One region of the Priestia sp. FSL R5-0597 genome, then DNA from elsewhere that is predicted to be linked to it. Evidence: riboswitches for the same ligand, from Rfam matches in the RefSeq annotation. Region 1 holds a riboswitch; each other region holds the start of a gene.
The links. Region 1 has a riboswitch for S-adenosylmethionine ahead of mtnK (S-methyl-5-thioribose kinase). Riboswitches for the same ligand answer to the same signal wherever they lie in the genome.
Positions count from the first base shown of each region.

Region 2: another riboswitch for S-adenosylmethionine. It lies ahead of MKX72_RS07175 (trans-sulfuration enzyme family protein); the one in region 1 lies ahead of mtnK (S-methyl-5-thioribose kinase).
Region 3: another riboswitch for S-adenosylmethionine. It lies ahead of MKX72_RS11145 (Na+/H+ antiporter NhaC family protein); the one in region 1 lies ahead of mtnK (S-methyl-5-thioribose kinase).

Region 1 is NZ_JBBOUZ010000001.1:1,243,088-1,253,780, reverse strand. Features, by position in the region: gene MKX72_RS06350 (pyridoxal phosphate-dependent aminotransferase) at 1-1,134, opposite strand, end outside; gene MKX72_RS06345 (carbon-nitrogen family hydrolase) at 1,247-2,029, shown strand; SAM riboswitch class I at 2,121-2,272, shown strand; gene mtnK (S-methyl-5-thioribose kinase) at 2,408-3,580, shown strand; gene mtnA (S-methyl-5-thioribose-1-phosphate isomerase) at 3,616-4,674, shown strand; partial or broken gene MKX72_RS06330 (hypothetical protein) at 4,799-5,037, shown strand; gene MKX72_RS06325 (hypothetical protein) at 5,112-5,276, shown strand; gene MKX72_RS06320 (methylated-DNA--[protein]-cysteine S-methyltransferase) at 5,277-5,780, opposite strand; gene MKX72_RS06315 (PAS domain S-box protein) at 5,800-7,956, opposite strand; gene MKX72_RS06310 (LutC/YkgG family protein) at 8,242-8,955, opposite strand; gene MKX72_RS06305 (LutB/LldF family L-lactate oxidation iron-sulfur protein) at 8,933-10,372, opposite strand; gene MKX72_RS06300 ((Fe-S)-binding protein) at 10,390-10,693, opposite strand, start outside.
Region 2 is NZ_JBBOUZ010000001.1:1,407,362-1,418,054, forward strand. Features, by position in the region: gene MKX72_RS07130 (YppE family protein) at 1-66, shown strand, start outside; gene MKX72_RS07135 (hypothetical protein) at 160-330, opposite strand; gene MKX72_RS07140 (YppF family protein) at 456-650, opposite strand; gene MKX72_RS07145 (YppG family protein) at 881-1,294, shown strand; gene MKX72_RS07150 (hypothetical protein) at 1,326-1,472, opposite strand; gene MKX72_RS07155 (CotG/ExsB N-terminal domain-containing protein) at 1,619-1,981, opposite strand; gene MKX72_RS07160 (CotH kinase family protein) at 2,153-3,238, shown strand; gene MKX72_RS07165 (hypothetical protein) at 3,370-4,449, shown strand; gene MKX72_RS07170 (hypothetical protein) at 4,519-5,181, shown strand; SAM riboswitch class I at 5,348-5,465, shown strand; gene MKX72_RS07175 (trans-sulfuration enzyme family protein) at 5,537-6,682, shown strand; gene MKX72_RS07180 (trans-sulfuration enzyme family protein) at 6,666-7,847, shown strand; gene MKX72_RS07185 (hypothetical protein) at 7,882-8,148, opposite strand; gene MKX72_RS07190 (SIMPL domain-containing protein) at 8,211-8,870, opposite strand; gene putP (sodium/proline symporter PutP) at 8,971-10,449, opposite strand.
Region 3 is NZ_JBBOUZ010000001.1:2,186,443-2,197,135, reverse strand. Features, by position in the region: gene MKX72_RS11190 (YrvL family regulatory protein) at 1-418, opposite strand, end outside; gene MKX72_RS11185 (DNA topoisomerase III) at 717-2,798, opposite strand; gene MKX72_RS11180 (DUF2339 domain-containing protein) at 2,926-4,581, opposite strand; gene MKX72_RS11175 (hypothetical protein) at 4,757-4,993, opposite strand; gene MKX72_RS11170 (hypothetical protein) at 5,095-5,538, opposite strand; gene splB (spore photoproduct lyase) at 5,690-6,718, opposite strand; gene MKX72_RS11160 (transcriptional regulator SplA domain-containing protein) at 6,831-7,079, opposite strand; gene MKX72_RS11155 (LacI family DNA-binding transcriptional regulator) at 7,165-8,124, opposite strand; gene MKX72_RS11150 (hypothetical protein) at 8,249-8,377, shown strand; gene MKX72_RS11145 (Na+/H+ antiporter NhaC family protein) at 8,417-9,727, opposite strand; SAM riboswitch class I at 9,813-9,919, opposite strand; gene MKX72_RS11140 (ABC transporter permease) at 10,021-10,693, opposite strand, start outside.

The DNA of each region.
Region 1 (10,693 bases):
TCTCATGCGCTCTTCATCCGTCAGCAGTCCTACGCGCACATAGCCTTCACCATATGTTCCGAAGCCTACTCCAGGTGCCACTACAACGTGGGCTTTTTCAAGAAGTAAATCTGAAAATTGTTCAGAAGTATATCCTTTAGGAACTTTTAGCCATGCAAAAAAGGAACCCGCTGGAGATGTAACGTCCCAACCAATTTCTTGAAGCCCTTGAATAAAGGTATTGCGTCTAGATTCATAGCGCTTAACTAAATCATTCACACATTGTTGAGATTCTAACAGAGCTGCCGCTGCTGCCTCTTGAACCGCCCCAAAGAGGCTGACATACATATGATCTTGAAGAAGATTAATAGCTTCTACTACACTTTCATTTCCTACAGCAAATCCAACTCGCCATCCCGCCATGTTATACGTTTTAGAAAGAGTATAAATTTCAATTCCCGTCTCTTTTGCACCAGGAGTCTGTAAAAAGCTGATTGGCTTTTTACCATCAAATCCAATGGCTCCGTAGGCAAAGTCGTGTACCACACAAATATCGTGCTTGGCAGCAAACGCCACGGTGTCTTCAAAAAATTCTGCCGTTGCCACTGCACCGGTAGGATTATTCGGATAGTTTAAAAACATGAGCTTTGCCTGTTCTTTAGCACGTTCACCTATCTCTTCGTATACGGGCAGAAAATGATTTTCAGCCGTGAGCGGCATCACTTCCATCTTTGCTTTTGCAAGCTCTACTCCAGACCAGTAATCAGGATATCCAGGATCCGGAACCAGCACCGTATCTCCAGGGTTTAATAAGCACTGCGGGATTTCAACAAGTCCACCCTTCCCGCCAAACAAAATAGCTACTTCTTTTTCAGGATCCACATCAACGCCATATTCTCGTTTATAAAAAGTCGCAACGGCCTCTTTCAAAAACTGGTGCCCCCGAAATGGAGAATATTTATGATGCATAGGATTAGCACTTGCTTTTTGGAGTGTTTCTACAATATGTGAAGGAGTGGGCTGATCAGGATTTCCCTGCCCTAAGTTAATAACGTCGTGCCCTTGGGCCATTACTTTTCCTACCTTGCCTACAAGTGATGCAAAAAATTGTTTTGGTAAACTTTTTAATAGTTCCGATTGCTCAAATTGTTTCATCATCGCACACCTTCTCAAAAAATTCTTGAAATTCTAGTCACAAATAATATATTGTAATACTCAACTTGTAAAGTCATTTTTTTCAACTACTAAAAAAAGGACGGATGATAAAGTGAGTGTAAAAATCACGTGTTTGCAGCTTGATATTGCGTTTGGAAACCCAACTAAAAACCGAAAATATATTCAACAAAAAATGACGGAAGCTCTAAAAGAAAACCCTGACATCCTTGTGCTTCCTGAGCTATGGGATACAGCTTATGATTTGACGCGGCTAGACGAAATTGCCGATGATGAAGGACAGCAGGCCAAGCAATTAATCTCTCAATTTGCTAAAACGAACGAAGTAAATATTGTGGCAGGTTCGATCGCGAAAAAAACAGAGCAAGGCGTCACAAATACGATGTATATTTTCGATCGAAAAGGTCGTGAAGTGTCACAATACAGTAAGCTGCACTTATTTAAATTAATGGATGAGCACCTCTATCTAGAAGCAGGAACAGCAAAAAATCTTTTTACACTTGAACAGTCTTTATGCGCAGGAGTTATTTGTTACGATATTCGTTTTCCAGAATGGATTCGCGTGCATACTAGCAGCGGAGCAGAAGTCTTATTTGTTGTTGCTCAGTGGCCGGCTCCAAGACTTGCCCATTGGAAAGCACTGCTCATTAGCCGCGCAATCGAAAATCAATGCTATGTAATCGCGTGTAATCGTGTAGGCCAAGATCCTAATAACACATTTGCCGGACATTCCTTAGTCATCGATCCGTGGGGAGAAATAATCGCTGAAGCTGGCGATAGCGAAGAACTTTTAAGTGCCGACGTTAACCTGGAACTTGTAAAAGAAATTCGTAAACAAATTCCTGTCTTTACAGATCGCCGCACAGAATTTTATTAATTATGTATTGACAGCCGTTTTTTTGCATGATACGATTTTCACCAGATAACATAAAATTTTCAAACAAATCAAAATTGAATAAGTAATCGTACTCTTATCAAGAGTTGGCTGAGGGATTTGGCCCTGTGAAGCCCAGCAACCGACCGTCATTCCATCCTAAGATGGATCACACCCGTAAAACATGTTTTTACAAAGGCACGGTGCTAATTCCAACAGAAAGTAATTCTTTCTGGCAGATAAGAGGTTTGAACACTACAATCAAGCCTCTTTCCAACGAAAGAGGCTTTTATATTTTCTAAAATTATAAAAGCCTCCATACATTCTTAAACCTATTAACTTAGTAAACAAATCAGTTTAATAAACTATGGAGGGATTCTAATGTCAACAACAAAAACAGAGAAGTATCAGCCTTTAACAGAAATTTCAGCAATCAAACTTGTGAAAAAGCTAGGTCTCTTTGATGCCACAGAAGCACTGACTGCCCGTGAAATCGGTGATGGCAACTTAAATCTCGTCTTTCACATCATAAATGATCAAACGAATAAATCCATTATCGTCAAACAAGCACTTCCTTATGCAAAAGTTGTAGGCGAGAGCTGGCCTCTATCCTTGAACCGTGCCACGATTGAAAGCAATGCGCTCAAGCAATTCGGTGCATTTACCCCTGAACTCGTACCAGCTGTGTATTACCACGATGAAACGCTTGCTGTTACGGTCATGGAAGATCTGTCTCATTTAACGATTTCCCGCGCCGGACTTATTCAAGGAGAAAGTTATCCCCTGCTTTCACAGCATATCGGTTCTTTTCTAGGACATATTGCGTTCAAAACGTCGGATTTTGCCTTAAAGCCTCAGGATAAAAAAGAAGAAGTCGTCAAGTACAGCAATCCGGACTTATGCAATATTACGGAAGATTTAGTTTTTACAGATCCTTTTTTTGATATCGATACAAATGAATTTGAAGAAGCGCTGCGTCCTGATGTAGAAGAATTGTGGAACGATGGAGATGTAAAGTTACAAGCAGCAAAATTAAAATATAAATTTTTAACAAATGCCCAAACGCTAATTCACGGTGATTTACATACAGGAAGCATATTTGCTAGCAGTCAAGAAACGAAAGTGATTGATCCAGAGTTTGCTTTTTACGGTCCGTTTGGATTCGATTTAGGCCAATTTGTTGCAAATTTATTTTTAAATGCTCTTTCTCGAAAAACAGATCGCGAACCGTTATTTGCACACATTACGAACACATGGAACGTATTTAAAGATACCTTTACTGCGCTTTGGCATTCTGAAAACACTGAACCTTTCGCTAAAGATGAGCGCTTGTTACATGAAATTTTAACGCAAACGTGGCAAGATGCTGTTGGATATGCAGGGTGTGAAATCATTCGACGTACGATTGGCTTAGCTCACGTGGCGGACTTAGACGAAATTTCTTCAGAGGAAAGAAAAATTAACGCTAAACGTACTGCGTTAAAAATTGGACGCTATTTACTTCTGCACCAACAAGACGTTTCACCAAATGAATTTGAACATTTACTTCGATAACGAATAATGTACACAATGAAAGGATCGGTATCAGCATGACAAATACACTATCACTTCCGCGCTCAGTGGAATGGAATGAATCATATATTACTTTATTAGATCAGCAGCAGCTTCCTGGCAAAGTTGAATATATTAAGCTGCAAACCATTAAAGACGTATGGGATGCTATCACTACCTTGAAAGTACGCGGAGCCCCTGCAATTGGCATTACGGCGGCTTTTGGTCTTGCTCTTTCTGCGCTTAGCTATGACACGGATTCAGTCAAGGAATTTAACAAAAAGCTAGCTCTAGATCAACAGTATTTAGCTAGTTCACGCCCGACTGCCGTCAATTTATTTTGGGCATTGGACCGCGTAGCGAAAAGCGCTGAATCCGCTTCGTCCGTTAATGAAGCTAAAACAAAAGTTGTTCATGAAGCGATTCAAATTCAAGTAGAAGATGAAGAAACGTGCTACCGAATTGGAGATCATGCCCTTTCTTTATTTAAAAAGAAAGATAAAATCATGACAATATGTAATGCTGGTTCAATTGCTACAGCTTATTATGGAACAGCATTAGCACCTTTTCACTTGTCTAAGCAGCGCGATATTCCGCTTGAAGTATTTGCTTGTGAAACAAGACCCGTTCTTCAAGGTTCTCGCTTAACAGCATGGGAACTTCAGCAGTCGGGAGTAGACGTTACGCTGATTACGGATAATATGGCTGCTCATACCATTAAAACAAAAGGAATTAATGGGATCATTGTAGGTGCTGACCGCATTGCATCAAATGGCGATACGGCTAACAAAATTGGAACGTATGGACTTGCTCTTTTAGCGAAAGCATTCGGTATTCCATTTTACGTAGCAGCGCCGCAGTCCACATTTGATTTATCTATTCAAGACGGAAGCAGCATCCCTATTGAAGAACGTTCACCTAAAGAAGTAACGCACATTGGAGATACGCAAATTGCTCCAGACGGAATCTCTGTGTACAATCCAGCTTTTGATGTGACGCCAAGCGAACTGATTACGGCCATTATTACAGAGCATGGAGTTATCCATTCCCCGTCTTTTGAATCCATTCAAAAAGTTTTGCTGCAATCTGCTCAATAACAAGAGGCTGGGACAAAAGTATTTTAGCCCCACTGCAAAACGAACCACTAATCAACATGTTGATTAGTGGTTCGTTTTTTTGTGATGGTAAATATCGTTTTATCTGTTTCGTTCCCTCTAGCAGTTGATTGGAGGGCAAGGTGAAGACTCCTGCGGGAAAAACGGAAGGGGTGAGACCCGCAGGAGCGCAAGCGACGAGGAGGCTCAGCGGCCGCCCGCGGAAAGCGAAGTCTTGCACGGAAATCAACTGCGGTGTCACAAGCGGTTCAGTTCATCTATACGAGTTGTTCATCTTTAGATGACATTGATTTTGTTATGTCTCAACCTTTTTTATTAAACAGCGCTTTTTGGCTGCATTTGTAACACAATTGTAACAGTACTCTCTGCTTTTTCTACATATATTATAGGGGATTCTTTTTGAATAAGGAGGAGTAAAAATGAGTGCAGAGCAAAAAACGGATAAAAACAAAGCGTTAAATCGCAAGCAGCAATATCAGCTATTCGATTTATCCAAAGATGAAGAACTAAATTCCCTCCCTTCTCCTCAGCAAATTGACGGTGTTTTTGTGCAGGGAGAAGGCTGGAAATTAGACGATGAATAGTTATTTTAACTCCAGAGCGCCTTTTGCTACATTTCTTTCAAGCATTAATAGTTTTTCTTTTATATGAGTTTGGGAACCTGCATAACCTGTTAAAGCTCCATTTTTACCAATAACACGGTGACAAGGTAAAATAATAGGCAGTGGATTTCGACGATTCGCTTGTCCCACAGCCCTTACGGCTTTAGAGCGATTAACAGACTCCGCTACATCACTATAAGACCACGTTTGTCCATAAGGTATACCTTTAAGCGTTAACCACACTTCTTTTTGAAAGTCTGTTCCTTTTATATCCAAAGGCACATCAAATGTTAGCGTGCGCCCTTCAGCATAATCCTGAAGCTGCCGCTTCGCTTCTTTCACAAGGTGATAATTCTCGTCATGGACAAGTTTTTTAAGCTGCTCGTTGTGATCATCGCTATCAAACCAAATATGTTGAACCCCTTTTTCCGAGGCTACAATATAAATTTTCAAATCAGAAAATAAGTTCATTTCTCCATAGTACATACTCGCTTATCCTTTCTAATTAGGCTGGAAGAATAACACGAAAAGCTGTTCCTTCTCCTATTTTGCTTTCCACTTCAATTCGCCCTTTATGTTCTTCGATAATTTTATATGAGACCATCAAACCGAGCCCCGTTCCTTTTTCTTTTGTCGTATAAAATGGTTCCCCTAAGCGCTTGATGCGCTCTTCGGGCATTCCGTCTCCTTGATCTCGAATGGAGACCGTCACGTAGTGCGGCTCTGTAGAATAGACTTCAACAAAAATTCTTCCCCCGTTTGACGTGACTTCAATTGCGTTTTTAATTACATTTATTAGTACTTGTTTAATTTGGTTCGGCTCGCAGTATACCATTGGCAGCTTAGGGGACACACTTAGTTCAAACTGAATATTTTCTAAAAGCGCTTGAGCATTTAATAAATCAATCGTTTCTTTAACAACCGCAGCTAGATTTTTCTTTTCGAACTTTACGGCCTGTGGCTTAGCGAGTACTAGAAACTCTGTAATAATAGTTTCGATTCTTTTTAATTCGGATTTAATAATATCAAAATAAAGAGAGTGATCTTCTTGAATGCTGCTTTCTAGCAGCTGAACAAACCCTTTTAAAGCCGTCATCGGATTGCGGATTTCATGCGCAATCCCAGCTGCTAACTGTCCGACTACTTGAAGCGTATCCGATTTCCGAATCTGCTCCTGCATTTGATTTCGTTCCGTTACGTCTCTTAAAAGCGTCATATATAGACCTGGCAAGATATCTTTTTTCGTAGAGAATTCGATGTTTTTAACTTTTTCGTTCCCCGTAACGTACGTAATCTCTCCTTCAGCTTCCCCTTTTTGCTCAATTGTTTCTTTATGCTCAATGACCGCATCTAAATTCGCTGAAGAAATAAAATCCTCCATGGAATGCGCACAAATCTCCTCTTTGCTGAGTTCGAGAATATCACAAAGAGAAGAATTCACATCAATAATATTTCGCTTGCCGTCCCATAAAACTAACCCATCGATCGAACCATTAAAAATCTGTCTGAATTTCTCTTCGTTATTCCGAAGCTCTTGTTCGATTTTTGTACGTTCACTAATGTTTCGAAAAATGGTTAAATGGTCTCCTTCTATAATGCCTTTTTTCCCTGTGAATTCCAACTGTTTGATTTCTCCATTTGGCATGTAAAAAGGAAGCTGATTGCGAATTTCTCCTTCTTTTTGAAATGTTTGCAGCATTTTTAATGCACTAAAGCTTTGCTTATCGATAAACGTATACAAATTACTTCCAATCAATTTGTTCAACGGCAGCTCGAATGTACGGGACGAAGCAAGATTAGCGTTTAAGATTTCCCCATCGTCTTTCCAAATCAAAATGGCTTCAATCGCATTTTCAAAAATAGCCCTGAAATTTTTTTCGCTTCTCAACAGCTGCTGCTCCATCAGCCGTTTTTCCGTCACGTCTCTCATAATGGACATATAGTATTGACTGTATATATTAGCCGTTGTGGTAAATTCAAAAAAAGTAACGTCTCCATTTTCGAGCTTAATCGGCAGCTCGCCGCTTGTCTTTCCTTCTTGATGCAGAGTTCTCCATAATTTTTTCACTTTATAATGATAAGTAGGTTCTACAAGCTCCTCTAACGTTTTGGTTAAAAGCTGTGCTCTTGTATAATTTAATCGCTCGCAAAATGAAGGGTTCGCGTCGATAAGCTGACCAGTTCGATCAAAAATAACAATTCCATCTACCGCTTCATTAAATACATCCATAAACATATGATGACTAATAAACCGTTCGTTTTCCATCACCTTGTGCTGTGTAATATCTCGAAATGTACACACAATAATGCCCGACATGTGACTATGTTTGTGTGAAGTAAATTCAACATGTTTCATCATGCCGCTTTGAAGCGTCATCGCGCCTTCATATTTGAAATAGCTTTCTTCTAAAAGCGCTGGATAGTACGCTTCAATCATGTCATACGGAAAATACATGAGAAAATCTTTCATTTGATACGTTAATAGCTCATCCTTTGTTTTTTCAAACAGCCCGCAGGCTGATTCGTTTGCATTTATAACTTGAAAATACTCATCAAATACGACAATGGCATCTAATACGTCATTAAAAATAGCTCGTAGCTGCTCTAATTCACCTTGCTGCTTTTGCGCAGCTTCAGATGTTAATTCTCTGTGTGGTGACATGCTCATTGCTCCTTTCTTTTGCACTTCCCATTTCCCCACCTTTTATCTATAGACTTAGTATTCTACAAGATTTGCTTTTTACCTTTTTAAAATTAGTCACGTTTATTCAAAATGCGACATTTCTTCACATTCTCCCGTTATTTAAAAAAGGAGCATGAATAAAAGAGGCTGGGACATAACAAAATGAAACCTATGCTCAACATAACAAAGAAAACGAACCGTGAATCAACATGTTTGATTCACGGTTCGTTTTTCACTTCGGCTAAAATACGTTTTCCCCAGCCTCTATCGATCATTCACTACAATATAAGTGGCTTGAATAGGTCCATGCACGCCAACGACTAGATTCATTTCAATATCAGCTGAATTGCTCGGTCCCGTAATAAAGTTAATGCAAGAAGCAATCGTTTCTCCTCGCTCTACTTTTTCATGAATCATTTCAGCAGCTTGTGTCATGCGAGGGACAATGGAGCTTTGAGGAATGATCGCAATATAAGTGGCCGGCAGCAAACTGACCGATCGTCCTTTTGCAGCGCTGCTGAACAAAACAACTGTGCCGGATTCCGCTAGCGTCAAATCACTGAATGTGATGCCTACATTTGCTTGTTCAGCTAGTTTAATATTCTCATCGCCTTTTGCAGAATTCCATACATGAAGGCTACTGCTTGTTTCCCATTTCTCCATCAGCAGATTCAATCCATATTCGGAAAACCTAGGATCATCCCACGTGCTCACAAGACCATTTCCATAGTTCGCTACGGCTTCCTCAAGGACAGCTGGCAAGTGTTGTAATGATGTTTCTACATAGCGAGTATGAATACGTTCGCAATGGTTTTCAAGCTCTTTCTTTAATTGATCTGGCGAATAGCTGCGGTAGACCTCATGCTGAGGAGCATGCTTCCATTGGGGCTTTACTACGCCGCTTGTTCGCCTGCTTCGCTTAAGATTAGCAGCAATATTGCCTAAAAAACTGTCTCTATTTTGAATGCTTCCGTTCATCATCATCACTCCTTTTATCAAACCAATCTCGTAAGCGCTCTTTTGTAGGCGCCGGAAACTCTCTGCTTTCTGTCCACGCTTTTAATGGACCAGGCCCTTTGGAAATACTGCTTCCTGACATAAAAGGAGTAAGAGCTGCCGGTGCTACTTTAGCGCCCACTGTATATAGAGAAGAAGAAGCTGCTCCCAAGCCAAATGCTTTCATCGCCAGCTTTTCCGAAATAGGTGCTTTCCCTTCTTTCTCGACAATTCGCTGACGATGCTTGTGCAATAGCTCATGCAGCGGAATTTTGACCGGACAGGCATCCGTACAGGCTGCGCATAGCGTTGAGGCATATGGAAGCTCTTTGTAGTCTTCATAGCCTCCAAGCAAAGGAGATAATACAGCTCCAATCGGACCTGAATAAATAGATCCATATGAATGCCCTCCAATATGGCGATACACGGGACATACATTCACACATGCCGCACAGCGAATACACTGTAAAACAGATTGAAACTCAGTTCCTAAAATCGCAGATCGTCCGTTATCCACAATCACTAGGTGAAATTCTTCCGGTCCGTCTACTTCCCCTGGAAGTCTAGGCCCTGTAAGCGCTGTTACGTAACTTGTAAGCCGCTGACCTACTGCACTTCTAGTTAACAGGCTTACCAACACTTCAAACTCTTCAAACGTTGGCACAATTCGTTCCATTCCCATAACCGTAATTTGCGTTTTAGGAAGGGCAGTTGTTAACCTTGCATTTCCTTCATTGGTTACAAGTGAAATAGACCCAGATTCTGCAATCGCAAAATTACATCCCGTGATGCCAATATCAGCTGATAAAAATTCTTTTCGCAGCATTTCCCGGGCGTGAAGAGCTAGTTCTTCAGGTTTTTCCGTTTTTTTATAAGAAAGCTTTTGTTGAAATACATCTCTAATTTGTTCTTTATTTTTATGAAGTGCAGGAGCTACGATATGAGAAGGCGGATCGTGATCATCTACTTGCAGGATATATTCTCCTAAATCCGTTTCAATAACTTCACAGCCCAGTTCTTCTAAAGCAGCGTTCATATGAATTTCTTCTGTAACCATTGACTTGGATTTAACGACTTTCTTTGCCTGCTTTTGCCTCGCTACATTTTTTATGTACTCATTCGCTTCTTCAGCTGTTTGAGCGAAAAAAACGTGGCCTCCGCGTTTAGCTACATTATCCGTGAGCTGCTCTAAATAGTAATCTAAATTTTCAAGCGTATGCTGACGAATTTCTTCGCCAAGCGCTCTCCATTCTTCCCAGTTCCCTAACTCTTCCGCCGCATCTAATCTACGGCTTCTTAAGCGCTCTTGAGCACCTGAAACCGCAAAGCGCATAAACGCATTATTGACTCCGTCATCGACGCGTTTTTTAAACTGATCGTTTCCTATTTTCATAGACATTCGGTATTCTCCTTTCTTTACATTCTGCTATTTAACACTTCAGCGATATGCATCACTTTTACAGGCTGTCCTTTTCGTTCAATTCTTCCTCCAATATTCATAAGACAGCCGCAGTCAGCTCCAATTAAGTACTCCGCGTTTGTTTTAGCTATACAGCCCACTTTTTCATCGACCATTTGTTCAGAGATTTGCCCCATCTTAACCGAAAACGTCCCGCCAAATCCGCAGCAGTTATGACTGTTTTCAAGATTCTCCATTTCAAGACCCTTTACATTGTTTAATAGTGTAAAAGGTTCTTTTTTTACGTTTAGCAAACGCGTC
Region 2 (10,693 bases), 160 kb from region 1:
GAAAAGCGATTTAAAAAGATGTATCACTCAAATAAGTATGTGCTCGAGTCGATATTGAATAATTAATCCCGGCCTTCCGTTAAGACTTATAAGGTGGGGATTTTCTATGTATGCCTAAAGAGAAAACTCTTTAGGCATTTTATCATGATCAATAAAAAGTTAATCAAAATCTTTTTGTGATTGGATAGAAACAGCTGGGTGATCTTGTGAAGCAACTGTATCGATATGATAATCAACTTTTTCGGTATGTTTAGAAGCAACGGCGTTATTTGTTTTATTTACTGCACCTTGTCCTTGTTTTTTATGATCAAAATGTTTTCCACGACTCATGAAATAAACCTCCTTTATTGAATACTACGTTAAAGCCTTTATAGTATAAACAAGTCAAAAAAGAAGTATGTGTCCACTTTATAGGAAACAAAGAAACCACCGATTTCTCAGTGGTAGTAAAAAAATTAATCATCTTGTGCACTAAAATCAGGCTTAGTAGCTCCAATTTGTTCGAGTTCACGTACAGCGGCTTTGTAATTCATAGGAGTTAAAAAACCTTTTAAATACTGCTGCTGAGCAAAATCGAGTAATTCATTACTTGACTGCGGCTCATATTGTTTCACCGCAATAAAAGCTTCTTGAAGTTCGTTCACATACATGTAAATTCCCTCCTAATCCCCATTTGTGCCACTACGTATAGGTAGTATCACTTGTTCTTATCGTACCATATATTTAAATAATCTCGTTTTTTTGAAAAATTTAAACTTTCGACAGAAACCTACATATTTTTGAATGCGTTCCCCAAAAGTACAAGTAGACGAACGTCACCTCTTATTTCTGCATACATACTATATATTATGTAATATTAAAAAGGAGGTATTGATTTTGCATGTATACAAGTAAGCACTATCCGTATTATGAGCAACATCAACCAGAACGTTTTGATTTAAGTCAGGTACATCCATTTCCACAGTATCACCAGCAGCCATGGACGGAAGCTTATATGCCGCAACATCCGTACGCTCAGCAACAAATGCCTTTTGGCCCTCAGCAAATTCCCTATATGAACGGAATGTACCAGCAGCCCATGTACAACAATGCAGGTGCGCCTTTTAATCCATATCCTAAAGGTCAGCAGCAAAAGCCTCAGCCATCTCAATTTCAGTCACTAATGTCTCAGTTTAAATCGAGTGATGGCAATTACGATATGAACAAAATGATGAATACTGCGGGACAGATGATGGGAGCCATGAACCAATTAACATCCTTAGTAAAAGGGTTTTCCGGGATTTTCAAAGTATAAGGACTAGAAGTTATTTTCTAGTCCCAGCTTATTATTTTTTCTGTTGATTTTTCAAATAGTTTTCTCCAAGAAGTGCAAATACTTCATTGTAGGTTAGTCCAGACTGCGCATTTAAACGTTTGATCTCTTCGACATCTGTTGTTGATGAAGTTGAAATTTGATGTTTGTTTTTTTTCATAAAACCTCTCCTTTTCTATGTAAAATGAATAACGCTCCATCTTAGTATATTTCCAAATGTTCCTCTTCTATAAGTGGAAAAAAACGCCGAAGACACTCATGGCTCTTCGGCGTTTTTTTTTCAATAAAGATGAGTGTTTAGGGAAATTAAGAACGGCGAGAACGACGAGAGCGGCGAGTAGAACGACGAGAGCGGCGAGTAGAACGACGAGAGCGGCGAGTAGAACGACGAGAGCGGCGAGTAGAACGACGAGAGCGGCGAGTAGAACGGCGAGAACGGCGAGTAGAACGACGAGAGCGACGAGTAGAACGACGAGTAGAACGGCGAGTGCCGCGAGAAGAGCGACGAGTACCGCGAGTAGAACGGCGGCTACTGCGGCCAGTGCTACGAGAAGAGCGACGCTTTCTTGTTAGTGGACCAGCAGTTGGCTCTTGAAACATAAAAGATTTCAGTTCTGTACATTCTAGGGCTTCAGCAGCCTCTTTAATTTTTTCAGGTGTAATATGCAATACAAAAACCTCCTTGTCAATTGGACTAGGTCTTGCATTAATAGAATACGCGATGATGCTTGTCCTTGATATGAGTCAAAAGTGGAGTTTGCGGAAATAGTTGATGCTGCGGGGTATCATGGAGAATTTACCCTTCATATACTTTAATAATTGAAGAAAGGTGGTCGAATCATGAAGCAAAAAGAAATCCCTCAATACGCTCTGTTTGTGAATGTAAAAGATTTAAAGGAAATGCAAAGAGATATTTGGTCAGAAGAAGCGGTTCAGGCAACGATGAAGTTTAACAAAAAACGCTACGATATTGATTTGCTCCTAAGAGGCTCCCATATTCGGAAGATGAAGAAAAAGTCATATTATATTGAATTTTATTCTCCGAAAATATTTCAGCGCGCCAAAGAAATACACCTAAACGCTGAATACAAAGATCCATCGCTTATGCGCAACAAATTGTCCCTCGATTTTTTCTCTTCTTTAGATGTTTTATCTCCCCACTCTCAGTTTGTCACTCTTAAGATTAATGGGAAAAATGAAGGAATATATCTTCAGCTCGAATCGGTAGATGAACTATTTTTGAAAAAAAGAAATTTAGCGGATGGATCTATATTTTATGCAGTAGACGGAGATGCTAATTTTTCTTTGATGAGCGATTTGGATAAAAAGCCAAAAACAACTTTGTTATCTGGATATGAAGATAAAGCAGTGAGAGAAGGAGACGAGGAAAAATTAGAAAAGTTTATATTTAATCTTAATACATGGACAAATACGGAATTCGAACAGAATATTGAGAAGTACCTGAACGTCGACCGCTACTTATCTTGGTTAGTCGGTATTATTTGTATGCAGAATTACGACGGTTTTGTCCATAACTATGCGCTCTATCTAAATCATGAAAGCGGGCGCTTTGAACTGATTCCATGGGATTATGATGCAACTTGGGGAAGAGATGTAAATGGAAAAGTAATGGAAGGAGACTATGTCCGTGCACAAGGATTTAATACGCTTACAGCTCGCTTACTGGCGGTGAACAGCATTAAAAAGAGATATATTCAAAAAATGAACAATGTTCTAAATAATCAATTTACAATAGAATACATGAAACCAATCATTTATCAACTGCATGAGTATATTGCTCCATATGTATTAAAAGATCCTTACGTAAAAGATAACTTGGAGCAATTCCATAAGGAACCAGACCTTATGCTTTCTTTCGTAAAAGACCGAACAGCGTACATTAAAAGTCATCTTTTTGATTTTTGAATTTTACTAGACTGATAGGCAAAAGTGGAATTTAAGAATAATAGGCAAATGCAGGAAGACAATAGCTGTACATGATACGTATATATACATTATGAATGACCAATAAGGACAATTAATAAGGAGGAAAAATAATGAGTAACTATTACTACGACCAAAATCAAGACCAAACTCAAAATGCCAATCGTAGTCGCGCTCGTAAAGTTCAACAATCTGAAAGCACGGGCTACTCTGCCCACTTTAAACCATTAAAAGGGAGAGTAGTAACTGTCTATCGCGGGGGGCCTGAATCTAAAACGGGATATTTAATCGACGTTCAATCAGATTATTTAACACTTGCTCTTGAAACAAAACAAAATAACAATCAGCAAAATAATCAACCGGCGCAGCTTATTCCACAACAGCAATATACATTTATTTATTACCAGCTCGCTCATGTTAAAAGCATTACAGAGGATACAAAGTCTAATTCCGCGCAAACATTTTCTGGATTTAATAGTGAAGTAGAACTGCACAGAGCCAACACATTTGCAGGCACTTTATTATTGATGAAAGATAAACAAGTGCAAATAAATCAAGGAGGGCCAGAGAAAAAATTGGGTAAGATCCTTGATGTATTAGGCTCATTTGAATCTGCGTATGTCGTATTACTAACAGAAGATGACGGCGTCGTTTATATCAATGTAGAGCACATAAAGAGTGTAAGTGAAGTTGTAAGCAAAAATACGCCTGTTGTTCCGCAAAACCCATTATTAGTTGAAGAGACACCTGAGTATATTAAAGCGAAAAGTTTCAATGAACTGTTTGAAGAGTTTTCGCATAGATGGGTAGCTATTAACGGCGGAGGGCCAGAGGCTGTAGAAGGTGTGTTAGTTCAAAGTCGCAATGGAAACTTTACTCTTGTACAAAATAATCAAGTTCTACGTTTACAACCAAGACACGTAAAAACCATTGCCTTAGGATCAAAAGGATCTTTCAAGCAAAATGAAGAAAATTCTGAGCAAAATGGAGATACAAATGAAGAAGATTCTGTGCAAGAATCAACTACTGTAGATAGAACCGGAGGTCGCACGGATGGCCGTACTGGAGACCGTACCGGAAGACGTACAGGAGGTCGCACAGACGATCGCTCGGGAGGTCGCCGTACGGGTTCACGCTCTTCAACACCAGGTGAAAAAGTTATTAAAACGAAAAATTATCGTTGGAAAGCATGATGAACTGGAACATAAAAGGTGCTTATAAAGCACCTTTTCTATCATATAGGAAAAAGGAGGAGAATGAGTATGAGTATGAATCATTATATTGATAAAATTGTTGAAGTCGATATATCAGGTAAAACAACGTTTGTAGGAAAACTTGTTGATCTCGGGTTAGATGTAATGGTTTTATATAATGGACATGATTATTTGTATATTCCTCTTTTACACATACATCGCTTACGAGAGGTTTCAGAAGAAGATTATACACCTTTACGAACCATAGAAGAGAACTTAATAGAAGAAAGTCAGCGGATTTCTTATCGTAATATTTTACAGCAGGCAAAAGGGAAATTTATTGAAATTTATGTAACAGGAGGAAAATCATTGCATGGCTATATTACAAGCGTGCTGAATGATTATCTTGTGTTTTATTCTCCAGTGTATAAAAATGTCTTTGTTTCTCTACATCATTTGAAATGGCTTACCCCTTATAGTAATGAGTTAACCCCTTATTCTTTAAGTGACAAAGAGCTCCCAGTAAGGCCTGCCTCTGCACCTTTTGTCAGAAACTTTGAAGAGCAGCTTAAAAAATATGAAAATCAACTGGTCGTATTAGATTTAGGGGATCAATCAGAAAAAATTGGCGTACTTAAAGAAGTTTCTAATAATATTGTTGAACTAATTACGGCAAATGGAGAAAGTATGTATTGGAAGTTAGCTCACGTAAAATCTGTGCACTTGCCTTAGAAAAAGAGACCTCGGTGTCGTCTCTTTTTTTATGTACTTATCAGGACAAGTATATTGAATAAACAAATGAGATGATTTAAATTTTTTAGAAAATTATGTTGACAATAAAGAAAATCTTTATTAAAGTTAGTAACAACAAACGTTAACCACCAACAATTATATAGAACTCTTATCAAGAGTGGCGGAGGGACTGGCCCTGCGATGCCCGGCAACCATCAAATGAAACATTCATTTGAACGGTGCTAATTCCTGTGGAACATCAGTATTGTTCTAACAGATGAGAGAAATCGTGTATAAACGAACACTCTTCCATCTGTGAAGAGTGTTTTTTATTTTGAGTTAAGGAGAGAAATAGATGAAAATTGAAACTTTATTAGTTCGTTCAGGAGTAGGTCGTGACCCTTCAACAGGTTCTATTACAACACCCATTTACCAAGCATCAACATTTGCTCATCCTGCTTTAGGGCAAAGTACAGGATTTGACTATGCACGTACGGCAAATCCTACTCGTACGGCATTGGAAGAAGCAATTGCTGCTTTAGAAAAAGGCGAAGTAGGAGTAGCATTCGCTTCAGGAATGGCGGGTGTAATGTCAGTTTTAGCGCTATTTAAAAACGGAGATCATTTAATTGTATCAGAGGATTTATACGGAGGAACGTACCGAGTACTAAATGAAATCTTTTCAGAGCAAGGAATTACTGTTTCGTACGTCAACACAGCCCATCTCGAGCAAGTAAAAGATGCGCTTCGTCCCAACACGAAAGCTTTATTCATTGAAACACCTACAAATCCAATGATGCACGTGACTGATTTGCCAGAAGCAATTGCGTTAGCTAAACAGCATGATTTGCTTACTATCATTGACAATACATTCATGTCCCCTTACTATCAGCGTCCTTTAGAGCTTGGAGCAGATATTGTGATACATAGTGCAAGCAAATACATTGGGGGTCATAATGATGTAGTTGCTGGTCTTGTAGTCGCTCGATGTAGTAGCTTAGGAGAAAAAATTCGTTTTTATCAAAATGCAGCTGGGGCAATCTTAGGTCCACAAGATAGCTGGCTGTTATTGCGCGGTATTAAGACGCTAGCGCTTCGTATGGAAAAACATAACGAAAACGCACTGAAAATTGCAAATTGGCTTACTGCTCATGATCTCGTGGAAAAAGTGTATTACCCTGGTCTTGAAACACATCCGGGCTATGAAATCATGAAGAAACAAGCAACTGGATTTGGAGGCATGATTTCTTTTGCTGTCTCACACCCTGACATCGTGTCAGTACTTTTAGAAAATGTTAAAGTTATTACATTTGCAGAAAGCTTAGGAGGCGTGGAAAGTTTAATGACATTCCCAGCTCGTCAAACACACGCTGACATTCCGGAGGAAATTCGAAATCGTGTCGGAGTAACAAACTGTTTACTTCGATTATCAGTTGGAATTGAGCACGCAGATGATTTAATTAAAGATTTGAAGGAGGCATTTGATGCATACCAACAATAATAAACATAGATTTGGTACGAACTTAATTCATGCAAATACAGGAATTGACGGTCATTTTGGAGCGGTTAACGTACCTATTTATCAAGTATCTACATTTAACCAAGAAGATGAGACGAACAACGGTCGCTATGACTATTCTCGTTCAGGAAACCCAACGCGTGAGGCTTTAGAAAACACTATTGCTCAGCTAGAAAATGGATACGCTGGTTTTGCTTTTTCATCAGGTATGGCTGCTATTTCATCGGTGTTATCTATTTTTGAATCAGGGGATGAAATTTTAGTTTCACACGATACGTACGGCGGGACATATCGTGTATTAACACGATTATTTTCAAAGTTTGGTATCAAAACAACTTTTGTTGATACAACGAAGGTTGAGAAAGTAGAAGAAGCTATCACAAAAGATACGAAGGCTATCTATATCGAAAGCCCTTCAAATCCATTTTTACAGGTAACGGATATTAAAGCAGTAGCAAGTTTGGCGAAGGAGCACAATCTCCTTACAATTGTGGATAACACGTTTTTAACACCTTATCTACAGCAGCCGATTGACCTTGGTGTAAATATTGTCATTCATAGTGCTACAAAATATATCAGCGGCCACAGTGACGTCATTGGCGGTTTAGTTGTAGTAAGCGATGAAAAGCTAGCGGAAGAAGTAAAGTTTGTACAAAATGCTTTTGGTGCTATCTTGGGGCCACAGGATTGTTTTTTACTGCTTCGAGGCATTAAGACATTAAAAGTTCGTTTAGATCAGCAGTTAAAAACAGCGCTGCAGTTTGCAAAGTGGCTTGAAGAACAATCTCTAGTGAGCCGTGTATACTACCCAGGCTTAAAAAGTCATCCGGACCACAAACTCATTTCAGAACAAGCAAATGGATACGGAGCTATGATTTCTTTCCAAGTGCAGGATGAAAAAGTAGCACGACATATTTTACAAGGAGTCAAATTAGCTTCAATTGGCGTTAGTCTAGGTGCAGTTGAATCCATTCTCACGCATCCTTCAACAATGTCTCATGCAAGTATCCCAAAAGAAGTACGTGAAGAAAAAGGAATTACTGATTCACTTCTTCGCCTTTCAGTAGGGTTAGAGGAATTCGAGGATTTGAAGCAAGACTTTAACGCTGTTTTTCAAAGCTTAGAAGAAAAAGCGTTAATTAAATAAAAAAAGGACTTCCATTAAGGAAGTCCTTTTTTTGTTATATACAGCTATCTAAAAGGTTTGTGTATAGGGACGTAAGCGCAACTTTTTCATCAGAGGAAAGACTGCTGTTTAGAATTCTTTTTATGCCAAGATGATATTTTACATACGGTGTTTGCCGAACGCGTGGATGAGTCATTTCATCTTTTAAATCTTTCAGAATGGCTTCGTGAAGCTGATCTTCACTTGTCAGGGCTTGTTTAGAAGCGAAAGAACGGTTCAACCATAGGGTCTGATAAGCTGCTAGTAAATGTTCAGAAGTCATTGTGCAAAGAGCTCCTTTAGATTAGTTTCTTCATTATAATAATCTATAGTTTATCATAAGTATTAATACGTGTACGTAACTTTTACAGAAGCGGATACAGTCAAGGACTGAGCTTGGATAGGGGGAGAGGCTGCTAATAACTTAGGCGAGGAGCCAGATGACTGATAGACGGGGCCTTCTTCGATTAAAATGGGGATTTGGTTAATAGGGAGCTGCAGCGTGTTGGCAATGGTAAAGGCCTTTTCTTTAGCGTTAAGCAAAGCTTTACTTATCGCTTCTTGTTCATATTTATCATCATTTGTAACGTGAAATTGAAGATCTTGCGCTACGTTGGCTCCGCTTGAAAACGTAGCGTTATAAACATCGCCAGCTTGTTTTACATCTTGTACTCTTACTCTAAACAAATGCTGTACTTCGTATCCCGTAAGAGTCGATTTTCCATCGCTGTAATCATATTTAGGATTTATAGTGAATGAAGCTGTTTCAATTTGCTGGTCGTTGATTCCAAGTTTTTTCATCTCTTGCAGCAGAGTATTTGAAACAGCTGAATTATCTTTTAAGGCTTCTTGAACGTCTCGGTTTTCCGTGCGCGTTCCAATCGTCATGGAAATTTCATTTGGAATGGCTGAAGCAGTTCCTTCACCAGTTACTTTAATTTCTCTATTTTGTGTATCTACGCGCAGTGGCTGTGTAGGTTCGTAAGGGAAATAAGAATGTTGCATGTAAAAACCCTCCTTAATCCGTCTTTAGTACATATATATGACTGCAGGGCTTGCATTAAAAGCAAAAAGTACACAAGTCGTAACTTGTGTACTTTTTTTACTATTTTGTATGCTGTTCTAATACGCTTTCCATGTTTCTAAATTGATCTTCTACAGCTTCTGAAGGCTTTTTTGTTAACAGACTTACTACAATAACAGCCAGCAAGCTTAAGAAAAATCCAGGAATCATTTCGTAAAGGGCATCTTTCAATGGAGTATTTACCCAAATTAATACTGTAGCTGCACCTACAATCATTCCTGCAAGGGCTCCCCATCTAGTCATACGCTTCCAGTAAAGACTTAGTAAAATGGCCGGGCCAAATGCAGAACCAAATCCAGCCCATGCGTATCCGACAAGTCCTAAAATCGTATCACTAGGCTTTAAAGAAAGCAAAATACCAATAATTGCAACACCTAAAACCGCAGCTCTTCCGACTGTTACAAGCTCTTTGTCAGAGGCTTTACGTCGGAAAAATGTTTTATAAAAATCTTCTGTAACAGAGCTTGCCGTTACAAGCAGCTGAGAAGAAATAGTACTCATAATCGCTGCCAATAAAGCTGCATATAAAAATCCAGTAATTAATGGATTAAATAAAACATCAGCAAATTTAATAAAGATTGTTTCAGGATCCCCAAGTTTCATCCCAGTTTGATCCACATAAGCAATTCCAACAAGACCCGTTAACATAGCGCCAATGATTGATAGGATCATCCAGCTCATACCGATACGACGGGCAGGCTTTAATTCTTTAATAGAAGAGATCGCCATAAAGCGAACGATAATATGAGGTTGACCAAAATAGCCAAGTCCCCAGGCTAAAAAAGAAATAATCCCTACTACGGTTGTACCTTTAAATAAATCAAGGTAAGTTGGATCGATATTTTTTACAATATCCATTGTTGTTCCAACGCCGCCTAAGTCAGTAAAGGCTACAATAGGCACTAAAACAAGGGCAATGAACATAATAACGCCTTGCACAAAATCTGTTAAACTAACGGCTAAGAAACCGCCGAACAGAGTATAGGCAATAACGACAGCAGCCGTTACAAATAGTCCTATTTGGTAATTTAAACCAAATGCCGATTCGAATAATCTTCCGCCTGATACCATACCAGCTGAAGTGTAAAGAGTGAAGAAAATAAAGATAACAATCGCTGATACTGTTCGAAGAACCTTGGCATGGTCCCCAAAGCGATTTTCAAAAAAGTCCGGAATTGTAATGGAGTCATTCGCTACTTCCGTATAAGTGCGAAGACGCGGAGCGAGGATTAAATAATTTAAATAAGCACCAATAGATAAACCTACTGCAAGCCATAAACTTGAAAGACCTGTCACGTACATGGATCCAGGAAGGCCCATTAACATCCATCCGCTCATATCTGAAGCACCTGCTGAAAGCGCAGTAACAGCCGGACCTAGTCCGCGTCCGCCTAGCATGTAACCCGATACGTCTTGAGTTGTTTTTGTGTAGGCATACCATCCTATTCCGAGCATTCCTACAAAATAAATGCCCAGTGAAATATAAACACCAATATCCACCAAATCTCCCCTTTATGCATTTTTTATGCATGAAACGAGCACTACTCGCCATGCAAACATCTTATGGTTTCTAAAACTAACAAACTTTTCCCTTACTATCAACCCACAAAACCGTAAAATACATGAGGCGAAAATCCCCTATCCCCCTATAACAAAGAAATGAAAACGTTTTCAAAATAAAATAAAATAAAAATATTCAGAAACTTATAAGTGCATTTTTTATGCAATATTTTATGCAATGGGT
Region 3 (10,693 bases), 940 kb from region 1:
GAAACTCACTATCCAATGCACTCTCTAACAAAAAAAATAAACCGGATAAAATAATCATCGCTAAAATAGATACACGGATTCCGCTTATAAGCAAGTCTGCTATATAAACCGATAGAAAAGTAAAAAATATGTCCACAAAAGCTGCAGATGCTACAAATAATACTCTGTTCATCCTAGCATTCTTCATTAAAAAAATAAGCGCCTTTGAAAAAAGCTCTGTGATAGAGCCAAACACAAAAATAAAAAATAGAAATAAACATATGGCCCAGTAAGAGTCATACTCCACTCCCATCACTCTAAGGAAGCCTATAAAACCAAAAAAGTAGCTTCCCATTAAGATAGCTAAAATGATTAGTACCATCGCTCCTGCTATAAAGAACGCAATTAAAAGATCCATTCCCTTGCTTTTTCTTTTCATTGTTCCATGCCACCTTACTTATGATTCAATCCGTATTATACCAAAAAGAGGACGAGACATAACGAAACGAATCCATTCTAAAAACAAACAACTAGTACACATGAGCGGAGTCACTTTGGACACCGCCGTTGACTTCCGTGAAAGTCTTCCCCTTGTCCTCCAATCAACTGCTAGAAAGACCTACACACGAAACCTACATTTACCACAACAAAAAAAACGAACCACGAATCAAACATCTTGATCAATGGTTCGTTTTTCACTTTGTCTAAAATCTTTTTGTCCTAGTCTCTTTTCTACTTTACTTATCTTTTTTATCTTGAAGAGCTTGTTTTAAAGCATCTCCCAAGCTTGAACCAAATGCTCCGTCATCGTTGTATTTGTTAAGAAGCTTTCGTTCTTCTCGTTTTGAAATCTTTTTCTTTTTGTCCTCGGCTTTTTCCACTACTTGACATGAACGGCATTGGAAATACGTACCCGCTTTTCCTGAATGAATTTCCATTCGTTTATGACACTGCGGACAGCGTCGGTTCGATAGTTTAGGGTCTTTTGCGCGTCTATAGCTGCACTCAAGGCTTGAACAAACGAGCACTCTTCCTTGCTTTGTTTTCTTTTCTTTTAAGAACGAACCGCATTCCGGACATTTAGAGCCCGTTAAATTATGAGGTTTGTACGTTTGATTACTTGTTTTTACTTGCTTGACAAGCTTTTCTGTTTGTTCGCGAATATTCGTTAAAAACTCTTTTGCATTTCCTTTTCCTTTAGCAATTGCTTCTAAGTCACGTTCCCATTTAGCCGTAAGCTCAGGAGACTTTAACTCGTCTGCTACTAAGTCAATCAGCTGCTTTCCTTTTTTTGTTGCGTGCAGACGGTTATTTTGGCGATCAATGGATTCGTTTTGCAGAAGTTTTTCAATAATATCTGCACGTGTTGCCGGCGTACCTAAGTTGTGTTTTTCCATTTGTCCAAGAAGATCGGCTTCTGTATAGCGCTGCGGCGGCTCTGTAAATGCACTTTTCATCGTTACATTTTGAATGAGCAGCTTGCTGCCTTCTTTCATATCAGGCAGCTTCACCGTTGCTTCTGAGTCTCCACCAGAAACTTTTTTGAAGCCTGCATTCACAACTTGCTTTCCGCTCGCTACCAACAGTTCCCCGTTTACTTCAAGCTCTGCTTTAACCACTTCATACTCATATGCAGGATAAAACAATGAAATAAATCGCTTTGCAATTAAGTCATACAGCTTTCGTTCATCAGCTGATAAGTCCTGTAAAAACACAGGCTGATCCGTTACGATAATCGCATGGTGATCACTTACTTTTTCATTATTAACCACTCGCTTTGGCAGCTGTGCATTTTTTAAAATTGGACGAACTTCTTCTTTATATACAGCAGAGATGCTTTCCAAGCGCTCTTTCATAGTGGAAACCATATCTGTTGTTAAATAACGAGAATCTGTACGTGGATACGTGACTAACTTATGCTGTTCATATAACTTTTGAAGTACATTTAATGTCTTCTTAGCAGAGAAGTTAAAGCGTTTGTTAGCGTCGCGCTGCAGTTCATTTAAGTCATAAGGAAGCGGCTGCGCTTCTTTATGCATTTTACGCTTGATTGTTTTCACAACTGCTTCACCTGATAATTTTGAGTGCAGCTCTTTTGCACGTTTTTCATCAAAAATGCGCTTTTCATTGCCCTTTTGCCAAGCTGCTTCAAACGACGAAAACTGAGCTGTAAGCGTCCAATATTCACTAGGTTTGAATGTGTTAATTACTTGTTCACGCTCAATTATCATCGCAAGCGTCGGTGTTTGTACACGTCCTGCTGATAATGGTTCTTCGTATTTAGTCGTTAACGCTCTCGTTACGTTTAAACCGATAAGCCAATCGGCTTCTGAACGGCAAACTGCTGAATCATACAAACGATTAAACTCTTTTCCTGGTTTTAGCTGTTTAAACCCGTCACGAATCGCTTTGTCCGTTTGAGACGAAATCCAAAGACGTTTAAACGGCTTGTTCCAGCGTACCTTTTCCATAATCCAGCGTGCTACAAGCTCTCCTTCACGCCCTGCATCAGTCGCAATAATTAACTCGCCAATATCCTTTCTTTTTGCTAGATCGGATACTGTACGAAACTGAGAGCTCACTTTACGAATTACTTTTAGTTTCATTTTCTCAGGCATAATTGGCAGATCTTCTAATCGCCATGTTTTATATTGGTTATCATAATCCTCTGGTGTTTGTAATTCAACTAAATGGCCGAGTGCCCATGTTACGACATACTTTGGCCCTTCAATATACCCTTTTTTTGTTTGTGTGCTGCCAAGCACGCGCGCAAGATCACGTGCTACACTTGGCTTTTCTGCTAATACAAGTGATTTCATTTTATGTATACCTCCAATTCACTTGTTCCATTATACATGATTGTATACTTTTTGTACGACTTCAAGATTAAGTTTACATAATCATATTATAATAAATAAAGCTGAAGAATTTCTCTTCAGCTTCTAGCTACTTCTTTTTATAAAATAGTCGCGAGATAATTAAACCGATAGCTCCTAAAACGATAAATAACAAGGCTCGTATAGCCATTGGGATAAAAGGTAAATCATATAAAACGAGTTTAAAAAGTGTTAAGAACAAAATGCCCACGCCGACATATGTTGCTGTTTTAAAATTTCGAAGTGATCCTATTACGAATGCAGCAATGGACAAGCATAGCCAAACGGCCGTCATAATAAGCGTTTGTGTATTAGCGGAAAGATCAGTGGTTCCAGCGACCGTCACTTCCGTTGCAAAAATTAAAGAAAGAATAGAAAAAACAATACTTCCTCCAATTTTGAACGTATCGTGCTCATCTTTTTCTGTTTTTTGAATACTGATCCATACAAATACTAGAATAGAAGCTAACACAACAACCCAGTTTAATGTCGGAAGAGACAGCACTTGTTCGATTGGTGTAACTAAGATATACGTGGCACTCAGTATATAAATCGTATAAGAAAACAGTTGATGAAGTAGATTTTTATACGTCATGGCGATATAGTAAACAGCAAGTCCTTGAATCACATATAAAATGACTCCTTCTCTTAAATCGACGAGCTGATGAATAAAAAACGCTACTGCAACAATTAAATAGGTAATAAAAAATTCAAATTTCTCCTTAGAACTTCTTACTGTGTAAACACCTAATGCGTAAATAATAACTAGCGCAAGCAGCACCATGGTAGTCGTGCCATCGTCAAAAACGGCAAGCAGCCAGCCGTACGTAGCTGCTAAACTCGATAGAAGGGTAAACGCATATACTTGGAGTACGGATTGTGATAGAAAAAAGCTAGAAATTAAGCATAAATGCTGAATCAGAATCGCCATACCTAATAACGCTTTTACACCATTATCACCAACAAACGAGTAATAAATGAGTAGCGTAAAATTTAATAGTACCGCGGAAAGAACATATAAAATTGAATATTTTTGTTTGATTGCCACATATAAAAAGGCAATATACAGAAGCGTTTCATAGCCAATGAAAACCAGAGCATTAGGCGAATTACTTTCAATAAGAAAAGGAACTAGTACGCCTCCAACCGCGCTAATAATCCCTAATGCCTGTGAACGATAAAAGACTGTCGCGATCATCCCTAAGATAATCCAGCTCGTATTTAGTATAAAAGCAAGCGTTGGTCCTGCTAAATGATATAGGCTATGCATCGCAAACGTCGTTAACATGAGAATAGGAATAGCTCCTCCTACAAGTACTTGCCCGAGCACCAGCCTACCCTTTTTGATTTGGAAATGACCTGTTACAGCAAAACCTATTGAAACAACGAAACCGAGAACAACTTTTGCTTTTTCATTCATTAATCCATAGTCAGAGGCTGCTTTAAATCCCCATAGCACGCCAATAATAAATACGAAAATAAAAATTCTCGGCAGCCATGTTTGAAAAAGGACTTTTTCCCAATCAACAGGCTCTTCTATTGCCTGTGAGCTTTTAGCTGCTGTTTGAGCAGGACGTTTAGTCGTCTCCTCGCGCTGTTTGGGAGGAGCGTGAACTGCTTTTGGTCTTGGAGAATTTGTTTTATATACAAGCGACTTTAGCTTGGCTACGTCTTCTTCTAAACTGCTTATTTTTCGTTCAAGCTCTTCTATTCTTTCGTTTTCCATATTTCCTCACCCTTTCTCTTTAAAGTATTTGTGATTTTTATATGTATACCTTACAGAACTTAACTATTATACCATCAAAAGGAATATCACTTAGAAAAATTCTATTTTTAGCAAAAAAAAAATACAGCGATCTTTTCAAAAGAAAAGTTCGTTGTATAGGATGTGCTACATTTTTTTATGTCACTTTCTCGCTGTATGTACTGTGAAAACCCGCTTCGATGTGGGCTACTTGAAAGCTATGATGACCAATTAAATATTTAACAATATCCACACGGTCAATTTTACCTGGCTTATTGTTCATTGCTTCTCGCACCATAGATTGAAATGTTTCTTTGCAAAACTTCTTTTCATGAAGCAGAATCGTTTCACAATACTCTTCATGGTCTCCCTCTGAAATACGATAATAATGCATTTCTTTCACCCCTTTTTAATGTTATACCTATTACATACCCCAAATATTGCTATTTTAACAAATTAATTTTATTATTCTTTATTTTTCCATTTATATATAATTTACAGCACAACGTTTCGAAACTCATCGTTATAAATGCTAATTTGAAGACGCTGAGAAAAACGTTCTTCTTCAATGTAGGTCTCAGGCATTAATCCAACAGGATATACCCTCGGGTTTTCGCCGCTTCCTAATATGTATACATACATCTTTCCTTCGCTTGTATATCGAACTTTCGTCGAAATACCTCCTTGCCCTTGAAGAGGCGCATAAACCGCTCTTACATTATCTCTAATTTCTTGTACAAATCCATGTAGTTCAACATCCGAATCGTAATAGTGGTTTGCTTCATACAAGCCGTAAATACGAGACTTATCGATATCACATAATATGTTCCAAAATTCAGATAAATCTTCTTGGAACAACACTTGAATAAAATTTCGTGCAGCTTCTTGCTGTTCTTTTGTTAATTCTTTTGTTAGCGCAAACTCTTCATTTTTTAACATCTCAGTCACCTCCCTTATGTATGTAATACGACAAGAGATACAAATAACCTCTTTTTTCAGCTTATTAGCAACCAATTTATTTTTCACATTAAAAATTGAAAAGCTATCTCGACTAAGATGTCAAAATAACTCTTCAATTACTGTAGAATAATTACGTAAAATACTCGATTTTCGCATTTGGAAAATACTGATCAATGTAATATTCCAACGTCTCTCTTAATTCTTGTTCTTCATCTTTCGCGTATACATACTTTCCAATCCCGTAACGCCCCCATTTGTAGCGGCGCTCTTCTTCATTCATCTCAAGCTTTGTTTTCGGATAGTTTTTCTCAATCACCCGTTTGGCCGGCTTGGTAAAGCGATGCTGAATCATTTCAAATGTAATATCATCTCTTGACTCTTCAGGTATAGAAGCATCAAGCTTTTCAAACAGCTGACGGTATCCCTCTTGCCAACCTTCATGAATGTAAATAGGCGCCACAATAAAGCCAAGTGGATATCCGGCTTTTGCAACTTTATTAGCAGCTTCAATCCGATAATCAAGAGGAGATGTACCAGGTTCAAAGTTTTTTATAACATAATCTGCGTTTATGCTAAAGCGAAAGCGCGTGCGACCATTATGTTTAGCATCCAATAAATGATCCACGTGATGAAACTTAGTCACAAAACGCAGTTGACCTAGTTCACTTTCCCCAAAATATTCAATCGCGCGCTTTAATGAATGTGTTAAATGATCAATTCCTACGATATCAGATGTACAAGCCGCTTCAAATCGCGTTATTTGAGGGGCTCTTTCCTGCATATATTGCTCTGCTTGACCTAATATTTCTTCAACATTCACGTACGTACGAATATATGGTTTGCTTCCCATTGTTGTCTGCAAATAACAATAGTGACAGTGCCCCATACACCCTGTTGCAAAAGGTATTGCATATTCAGCTGACGGTTTAGATGTATCAAATTTCAAGGTTTTACGCACACCAACTACTAAAGTAGACTTGGCATTGCGGTATTTTTGCAAATCATTTTTTCCCGGTATATTACGCACTTGATTATGAGAAGTTGTTTGACGAATCTCAATTCCCATCTTCTCAAATTTTTCTTTTAATTGAACACCAAGCGGGTACTCCATTGCCCCTGGCTCAATGTATACTAATTGAGGTACAAAAGGTTTTATCATCATGTACACTTCCTTTTTTCTAATACTAATAGCGTTTGAAAAATAAAAAGACTCTATCCGTGGTAATTATTTTTTAGATCAAAAAAGACTCTCTATTTAAGAGAGCCTTTCGTCAATCATATTGTTCATAATCAAATATCTTGTTATACATGTTCTCTGCTTCTTCATACGTTGAATACACGGCATCATCTTCAGCTAACAAATGATAAGACTCATGCAGAAACAGCGCTTTTTCACCTTTATTTTCAGGATGTTCAACAATTTCAGCTTGATTAATATTGGCAACGTTTGCCGTATGAGGGTTTCGGTAAATAACAAATACTTGATCTCCTACTTGATATTCTTTTTTCTCCACGATCATCATCCTTTTCTTCTTTCTTTACTCGTATGATGTCCGCTTTTACTCATTTTATCCGATAAAAACACGTGGTGAGATCATCAAGAATTTATACGCTTTTACGCTCAATAAACCGAAAAGGAAGCTCAATTTTTTGAGGATCCTTGCTCCTGACTAGTTTAAAAAGCGTTTCGCCCATTTCTTTGAGAGGAAGTTCGATCGTTGTGATTTGTAAATAAGAAGAAAGCGGATGATTATCAAAACCAATAATAGCTAAATCGCCTGGAACTGATATACCCGCTTGTTCGCACTGAGCTTTTATACCAATAGCGACTTGATCGTTTGTTACTAAAAGCGCCTGAGGCCGATTTTTCATCTGCACCAATTTTTTCACCACTTTTTCACCATCTGTCACGTTCAAACAGCCTTGAAACACCCATTCCGGATGATAAGGCTCATTTATTCTTTCTACATATTCTTTGTATGCTTGCTGCCTCTGTTGACTATTTGTACCCGTCATTCTTCCAATACAGTAGCCAATATCCGTATATCCTTTTTCTTTTAAATACATGAGCGCTTTCTTAAAAGCTGCATAATGATCAACGTATACGGAGCGAATAGAACGATTTTGTACGTTTTCGCACACGGCTATCGGCCCGTACTGCTGATAATATTCAATCGTGCTCCAGCTGCCTGCTCTAGAACAAATAATCACTCCATCAACCTGCTTTGTTTTTAGCATATGAAGCGCTTCTTCTTCTTTTTTTACATCATAGTTCGTCTGACAAATAACAAGCTGATACTGCTTTTCTAACGCTTGAGAGGCCACTCCTTCTAAAAGCAGACTGAAATAAGGATGATTAATAAAAGGCAAGACGACGGCAATCATATTTGTTTTCCCTTTTGATAAGTGAACGGCATTAATGTTTTGTTCGTAATTAAGTTCTTGAATTACTTCTTCTACCAGACGGCGCTTTTCTTCTTTTACATACGGATGATGATTTAAAACCCGTGACACGGTCGAAACAGATACACCAGCTTTTTTTGCGATATCTCGGATATTTGTCATGTTTTCACCTTTTTCTCTTGCGCTGAAACGCGTTTCATACTTTATTCTCATTATAAAGTGAAAAAGCAATAAGCTAAACCCGTTACAATCATGTTTTTATTCACTTATATAAGGAGGTCATATCATGGGTATTTTATTATTCATTTTATTATGCGGAATTGAAATCGGAGGAGCGGCTTATGCACTTAAACAAAATGAGACACTTTGGAAGGAGCTAGATGAAAAAAAGCCGACTGATTTTTTCAAACAGTAAAAAACCCTTAAAAAGAATGTTCTTTTTAAGGGTTTGATATTACGCAGCTTCTTTAGATGATTTTGATTTTTTATTTAAACGAGGAAAGCCAATTACAATCGCAATGATACCGCAAACCGCTGTTAACATTGGATAGAATGTAAATGGAATAATCTCAACCGGTGAAACTTTAGCAAATCCTGCTGCGAGAAGCATTTGTGCACCGTAAGGGATAAGCCCTTGAACGCTGCATGAAAACAAGTCGAGCAGACTGGCTGATTTACGATTATCAATTGAATACTTATCAGAGATTTCTTTCGCTAACGGACCTGCTGTAATAATTGAAATCGTGTTATTAGCCGTGGCTAAATTGGTTAAACTTACTAATCCAGCGATACTGAATTCTCCGCCTTTTTTTGTTTGAATGCGTCGTGTTAATAGGTTCAATAAGAACTGAATACCACCGTTATAGCGAATGAGTTCAACCATTCCGCCAATTAAAAGAGATAAAATAATTAATTCCGACATTCCGCCAATACCTTCTGTCACAGTTTTAGCAAGAGAAGAAAGCGTGTAGCTTCCGTCAGCTAATCCAATTACGCCGGCTAATACAATTCCTCCGGTTAAAATGCTTAATACGTTTGCACCAAATATGGCAGCAACGAGTACGCCGACATAAGGCAAGATTTTAAACCAGCTAAAATCTTTAATTTCTACTGATGACGTATTGCCTAGCGTCATTACAAGTAATAAAATCACTGTAACAATCGCTGCAGGAAGGACAATAAAAAAGTTTACTTTTAATTTATCTGACATATTTGTTTTTTGCGTACGAACTGCCGCAATGGTCGTATCAGAGATTACGGATAAATTATCTCCAAACATTGCACCACCAACAACAGCAGCAATTGCCAATGTAATGGATACATGCGCCTGCTCACTGATTCCTACAGCGATAGGCCCTAACGCAGCGATCGTTCCCATTGACGTTCCCATCGAAATTGAAATGAATGCGCCAATAACAAAGATTCCGACTACCACTAAGCTTTGTGGAAGCACAGACAGAGCTAAGTTTACCGTTGAATCAACAGCTCCCATGCCTTTAGCGACTTGAGAAAAAGCACCTGCCAAAATAAAAATAAGTACCATAATAATGATATCAGGATGCCCTGCTCCTTTAGCAAAACGTTCCACTTTTACATTAAGTGAATCTTTGCGGTTCATAGCCAGCGCCACGATGGCTGCAATGATAATAGCTACTAATACAGGCAGCTTATAAAAATCTCCCGTTATAATTCCTGATCCGACAAACAGGACTAAAAAGACGCCCAGCGGTAACAGCGCCCAGCCGTTTCCTTTTTGTTGTTCCATTCTTAACACCTCTTGTTTACGTAATAAAAAAAGACCTCTTCTTATTGATAAGAAGAGGTCTCTTATTTGTATCATAAGATTACCCTTCTCATCTTCCAAACGAAACATCGTCTGCTGGATTTGGCACCGCACTGCGTACAGCCAGTTGCCGAGACATCATAGGGCCAGTCCCTCCGTCTCTCTTGATAAGAAGTTTATAGTTGTTTTAAAAATAGTCTTTCACTACTGTAATCTCTTTTTATTTAATTGTCAAATGCTATTTTAGAAAAATATATAGTGTGAAAATTCTCACATCAATTAGCTACGTCACGTTTTAAAAACGCCACCCACGCTACGCCCATAAAGAAGACAAAGTGTGCAACTAAGATGAAGATTGAAAATGGAATTGTCATTCCGTCAAACATCGTCTTCATTCCGTCCATATACTGCACAAAGTTTGTGTTGGCGAACAGTAAAAATTTCCCCCACCATAGACCAAACTGCGATACTATCCCAGTTACTGCTTTCGCCCCAATACTTACGACAATAGCTAGACTTGAAGCAAGCGCGCTGTTTCTAAATAAAGACGACAGCATAAAAGCAAACGTCATCATCATAAACGTTTCCATATACGCGCTGTCATACGTAAGCGTAATGTTTTTAAGCAGCTGCGCATCTCCTTCTAGACTGGCAAATCCAAAGAACAATGCTCCCCATACAAACGAAAAAAGCAAATAGCTCAGCAAGTAATACAAGCTAATTAAAACGAGCGTTATGTACTTGGACGTTAAAATCGTTGAACGTCTAGCAGGGCGAATTAAAAGAAGCTTAATGGTACCCGCTTCAAACTCTTTTGCAACCATTGATCCTCCAACAGCAAGCGCGAAAAATTGAACGAGGATCAGCATGCCTGCACTAAATGACAGGAAATTCAATATGTTGTCTTCCGTTCCTGCGCTGTTTGCTACTTTCTTCATTAAAAGAGCC